2 regions of the Paenibacillus polymyxa M1 genome follow, and region 2 is predicted to be linked to the other one. Evidence: riboswitches for the same ligand, from Rfam matches in the RefSeq annotation. Region 2 holds a riboswitch; the other holds the start of a gene.
What was found. A riboswitch is a leader RNA that binds a small molecule or an ion and turns the genes downstream of it on or off. The one in region 2 is predicted to bind cyclic di-AMP.
Positions count from the first base shown of each region.

Region 1: linked by a shared signal. The riboswitch ahead of PPM_RS00140 (3D domain-containing protein) and the one ahead of PPM_RS06390 (hypothetical protein) in region 2 are both predicted to bind cyclic di-AMP.

Region 1 covers NC_017542.1:28,574-31,725, reverse strand. The annotation lists gene PPM_RS00140 (3D domain-containing protein) at 93-1,241, opposite strand; cyclic di-AMP (ydaO/yuaA leader) riboswitch at 1,513-1,792, opposite strand; gene PPM_RS00135 (TatD family hydrolase) at 1,993-2,763, opposite strand; gene PPM_RS00130 (HD domain-containing protein) at 2,806-3,152, opposite strand, start outside.
Region 2 covers NC_017542.1:1,467,390-1,470,541, reverse strand. The annotation lists gene kdpA (potassium-transporting ATPase subunit KdpA) at 1-767, opposite strand, end outside; gene kdpF (K(+)-transporting ATPase subunit F) at 913-990, opposite strand; gene PPM_RS06390 (hypothetical protein) at 1,174-1,569, opposite strand; cyclic di-AMP (ydaO/yuaA leader) riboswitch at 1,683-1,856, opposite strand; gene PPM_RS06385 (glutathione peroxidase) at 2,321-2,806, shown strand; tRNA gene PPM_RS06380 (tRNA-Leu) at 2,955-3,037, opposite strand.

The sequences.
Region 1 (3,152 bases), 1.4 Mb from region 2:
GAAAACAAAATAAGAAGAGGATATCCTCTTCTTAGCATGGCATAACTATGTTGTTAATACTATCGCATTGTCCTCAACATACACAACCTGTTTTAGTTGATTTCCGGCTTTACAGGTCCGATAACATATACGGTTTTACCGTGCTTACGACCAAATTGGTTAGCCCGGCTTAAACTCTCATAATACACATCGATTTTGTGGCCTTTAATCGCGCCACCGGTATCCTCCGCACGGCGGAAGCCTACCCCTTCAATATACACCCACCAGCCGATGGGAATTACATTCGGATCGACAGCGATGGTGCGTCCTTCCGTGACACGCGTGCCGGAGGCGGTACGTGTACCAATACCTGGCTCCTGGGCAGAGTACGCCGTCATGGAGACATTTTGTAAAACTTTTTTATAATTAAAATTAATACCTGCTTTACGGACAGCACTGCCCGAACTAACCTTTGTAGCCTTAACCGCATCTTTAGGGCCGATGGAAGCAGCTAGAACGACCGGTTTTTTCTTCGTCCCTACCGCAATTACCTTATCCACACGATTTTGTGCGACTTCCTTGTTGACCAGCTGTTTGGACACCAATTTTCCATCATGGTATACCTTTTGAACATGCTGGACTACCACACCCGATTTGCCACTTTGAATGACTCGATTATCGCCTTTATAGAGACTTGGATCTGCCGTTTTGATGACCTGATAAGGCACTTGTTTTTTCTGTTCGACCTGCTGTTTCTTTACACGGACGATTTTTATGTCCATGTTAGCTGAAACAGAGGCATCCAACGCAGGGTAAACTTTATCCGTTGATGATAATTTATAGCCCGAAGTGCGAATGGCACCCTCTACTGTATTTTCTGTTGTGTACAGCTTTTTCGTCTCATTGCCTGAGGATACTTTAACCTGATTGGCACGTTTAATGACTACGCGATCCCCATCCTGTACTGCCCCGTTTAGCGGCATGGAAATTGTATCATGCGGCTGAAGTGAAATAGAATGCTCATTGAGCAAATCTTGGAGCTTGGATTCCCGGGTTTCTACCGCAGATGCCTTACCATCGATGACAAAAAAGACTTGTTTTTTAGATTGCGTGTACATCAGAATTGAAATCATAATCGTTAGTGCGATTAGAAAAATAGCAACCAAAGCAGCCTGGCGCACATTCTCTTGCTTCCAACGTAATACGTAAGACATGCTGGATGAGCGTGACTCATGGGTCTCCTCTTTTCGGAAAATGCCCATTTCCTCCGTCCTCCTTACATAGCCCGCCGTCTGGAGTAAGACATAGTTGATCGTTGACGTGACTATAACAGATTTTCTACAAGACAAGCCCGTACTGCGACTGTCCTGCACCATGTACCCGTCTTCGCGGCATGCTGTCCTCCCCTGTTTAACCACAGTATGATGACAGATTTTCTTTTATTCACAACAAAAAAAGCCAAAGAAAGAGACTAGAGAGCTCTTTCGTGGCTTCCGACATGTGTGAATATGCGGGAAAACTCATGCACGAGATGGCTTCTCTCTTGTTACGCTTACGGGGTTAGCTGTCGGGTTCGGACGTAGAGAGTCGCCCTAGCTTAGGTCAACCGCTCATGGCGGTCGCCTTCACATTCACCCCGAAGACCCAGAAAGAAATCGAAATACGGCTTCTCTACCTGTTCAATCCCATCCGGGAAATGAATTTCGGTCGAGCCGGATACTGAGAGATATTATCTCTTGCACATACACCGGACGTACTGTAAGCCATATCGGTTCCCCCGTTCCCTGTAAAAGGGACTCAGCGAGACTGGTTCATGAAATGATTTGTTGATGTTTACACTCAACAACAATTCACTGAAAAGATGATATCCTGTTTCCATGCATGTTGTAAAGCAGGTTTCAAGTACATTTTTCAAAATATTCGGTTAAAAAATTGTAATATTCTTGAGTTTCCTGCAACAAAATCATAATTAGCTCCGTCTATCTCTTTATTTTGATTGATTTCTTCGCTTTTTCACTGAATGTCAAATCGTTCCAAGGCATTTTGGGTCGTAATGGATACCAATTCCTCCACTGTAATTCCCTTAATTTGGGCGGCTGCTTCTGCCACCAATCTCACATGTGCCGACTCATTTCGCTTCCCGCGAAACGGATGAGGCGTCAAGTAAGGCGCGTCCGTTTCAATAAGCAGACGGTTCAGCGGTACCTGGGCCAGCACCTCTTTTGGCTGCTTGGCATTTTTGAACGTTATGGGCCCGCCGAAGGAAAGGTGGAAACCCATATCCAGCACCATTTTAGCTGTCTCCCAACTCCCAGAAAAGGAGTGCATGACTCCGCCAATCTCGCCCGCCTTTTCCTCACGTAAAATCCTCACAATATCTTCATGTGCATCCCGGTTATGGATAACAATTGGCATCTTGAGCTCACGTGCCAGGCCAATTTGATTTCGAAGTACCCGCTGCTGCACATCCTTTGGTGATGTATCCCAATAATAATCCAGACCGATCTCTCCGATCGCTACAACCTTTTTATGACTGCATAACGATGCAATCCATTCTAAATCACCCTCCTGCATTGTAATGGCATCCTGCGGATGCCATCCAACGGCTGCATAAATAAAATCATACGTCTCAGCCAGCTTCATGGTGGATGGAATGGTCTCACGATTAAATCCGATATTGATCATCCGTGTTACTCCTGATTCGACAGCACGTGCTATAACTTCTTCACGGTCTTCGTCAAATTGTGGCGCATCTAGGTGAGTATGAGTGTCGAATAAATCCAAGGTTTTCATCTCCTTTTCTTACTTACATTTCTATATATTTGTCTATTGTTTGACAAAATAATTCCCTATTTCGGCAGGAAGCCTTTCTTTTACCCCGTTCAATTTATTCTGGGGAAAATACATGTGATATTTTCCTCGGTGAATGCCACTTATTGAGCGTACAATTTCTGAAACTTCGGATATTTCCCGCACCTCGCCCTGACGTCCAAGCAGTAAAATCTGGTTGTCCGTTGAACCGCCCTGCCGAAACACATCATAAGGAAGATCTGTCGGAAAATCAATTTCAAGATCATATTCAGGATGCAAGCCAGCCTTTTCCAAAGCCTCTCGAATATGGTCAACGGTATCTGTATCCATATTTTCAATCTCTACATATTTATACAATCTAC
Region 2 (3,152 bases):
ATTTCCAGTACGTTCGTCCAAGGACTTGGATTCTCAAAAGGATGAGCAGAATTAGCTCCCGCAAAACCGCCCCCGTTCGTGCCCAAATGCTTGATGGATTCCAATGAGGCAATAGGTCCCATAGCAATCTGCTGCTGTGTACCGCTTAAAGTCGTAATATCCGCCGTGGACTGTAGCGTCTGTGGTACTTTTAGTCCCACCAGCACCAGCGTAAGTACAAAGGCAAGCGGCAGAAAAATCCGTATGTTGGCTTTAATAAAATCTTGAAAAAAATTACCCAGTCCTTCACCGCGCCGCGTCAATCCCCTCATAAAAGCCGCAGCAACCGAAAACCCCGAAGCAGCCGAAGTAAACATCATCATCGTGACGAACGCCATCTGTGTCAGATACGTAAGCCCGCTTTCTCCGCTATAATGTTGGAGATTCGTATTGGTCATAAAGCTGATTACCGTATTAAAGGCCAATGATGCTTCCATATTACTGTTTCCAACCGGATTGCCTGGGAGTATAGCCTGCAAGCGCAATAGCAGGTAGCTGATCCCCACAAGCACCACATTGGTTGCAATGAAACTCATAGCATACGTGGTCCAACGCATGCTGTCCTGTTTCTTCAAGCCTACAACCTTATAAATCGGCTTTTCCGTTTCACCAAAAATCCGATCCGTCCGATTCGGTTCATTCGAGAATACGTGATACATATAGGTGCCCACCGGCTTTACCAAGAGCAGCAATATGACGATCACAACTCCAATTTGCAGTAGCTCCATCCTCTATTCCTCCTTATAATGCTCCTGCATTTGGAACAACAGACCTGATTCAGAACATCCATTGAGTGCACACGTTTGCGAAAATCTACACCTCTGATGCTTCATTCTTGATCTGCTGTTCCCGCCTGCTCGATCCTATAGTTGACTAGAACTTTTCAGGATTCAGGAGTGCATAGATTAAATACACGAACACAATAACCGTGAGCCCTAGCACAACGATCATCCTCTTCGCCCTCCTTTTGAGGTCTGCGCATCACACCAGCGTATAAACAGTAATATCACTCCATAACTCACAGCCATTACGAGCAGCATGTATAAATCCATCATGTTCCTATCCTCCGTATCGCTCCTCAGATTGTCCTTTTGATTCCATCATAAAATCATAAACCAGCTATGTTATAAGTGCTTATCCGTTCAGCAGGAAACCCACCTCTCCGTTCAATGTGTAGATCACATGGTCCGCTCCCAATCCCCGATAAATTCCTTGTGGATTACAGCCGTGCGTAATAACATAGATCAATTCTGATGTTAGTGGCCGACATATTTGCAGGAAACGGCAAGTCAGATTCAAGCTGTTTTCGAACAAATACACACTCCCAATTTCTTTACTAGGAAAATTCCATTTTCCCGCTTGCATCGTATTGATGCGCACAATGTGCTCCACACCCATTTTTTTGAGCTGTCGTTCCTCCTGAGTGCTATTTGTGAGAACTGCAAACGCCAGTTTTTTGAACATAAGCAATTTCACAAAACTTCTGCCCGCTTCATTCGGTGCAGTGACAATAATTAACCGACCTTCCATCAGTAGCTCCTCTCCCGGTATAAAAAGACAACAAAAAGAAGCCGAAGGAAAAAGGCTTCCTCCGGCTTCATACATTCCATGATAAAATAAACCATGGTTGCACACGGCGGTTTGTTGCCTCTCCCTGTACGCTTACGAGGTTAGCTGTCGGATTCGGACGTGAGAGTCGCCCTATTTACGGCACTTGGCCGGAAAATTCACCCCATGAGACACACACGGCTTGCAAAACCGTACATACTCGTTGGTTCCCCCGCTTTTGCAACTGCAAAATTCAGCGCTTTAGACAATTCGTTGTTGCTTCATTGGTGTTAATTTGAAATTACGTCTTGAATCATACACCCGTGCAAGGAAGACTGTAAAGCTCAACGGCGGGGCTATAAACCACCCTTTAGAGCATAGGAGATTAAGAATAACGCTTACAAGGCAGCTATGCTTCTCGTATCTCTTTAAAACTCTGTATTTCACCCCTTTTTGAAAATGAAAGGCATGTCAATATTGGCGTAGGGTATGGCTTAGTTACTTCTTATTTGCAAAAAGGAAAGAAAATACGCTATACGTGCCAGATAATTACCGATTGAACCCGTTTTTATGAGAAGAAACACCTCAATTAGCTCCATTTGAAGTGCGATTTACCGTTTTGAACAAAAGACGATTTTACAATGGTCCAATGCCCGTATACTCTTCCGGACTTGCAACCCCTTGTTGAGTTGTTTACAATTTAATTGCAGAATATTGAATAAGGAGGGATATCATGAGCGTATATAAATATGATGCACAGACCCTACAAGGGGCACAAATTCCATTATCCACCTACGAAGGGAAAGTTCTTCTTATCGTGAATACTGCCAGCAAATGTGGGTTAACCCCCCAGTACAAGGCGCTACAAGAGCTATATGACCAGTATCATGAACAGGGGCTCGAAATTTTGGGATTTCCCAGCAACCAGTTCGCCAAACAAGAGCCGGGCTCCAGCGAGGAGATCTCTGAGTTTTGCCAAATCAATTACGGTGTGACCTTCCCCATGTTCGCCAAGACAGATGTCAACGGTGATCAGGCACATCCTCTATTTCGCTACCTGACCCACACTGCTCCGGGAGTATTAGGCTCCAAAGCGATCAAATGGAATTTCACTAAATTCTTAATTACACGAGAAGGTAACGTATTTAAGCGTTATGCGCCGCAAACCACTCCAGATAAGCTTATAGGAGATATAGAGAAGCTTTTGCGGAAAAACTGACATCTTTCTTCATTACAGTTAACGAGCGGTCCGCTGTCCATATGACCGCTTCTGTAACAGAATGATATAACGAAAAATATTTAACGAAAAAAGCACCCCTTCACGTAAAACGTGTCAGGATGCTTTTTCAACTGGGTATTACACATAATGCGGTCGAGAGGACTCGAACCTCCACGGGCGTACGCCCACTACCCCCTCAAGATAGCGTGTCTGCCATTCCACCACGACCGCATGTCATAATGTATTGAGGCAACGGATTTATTATACTCTCTCAGCAACAATTTGTAAACAATAATATTATAATTATTTTAGTGTAACTTTATATAACATATATAAGCAATAAAAT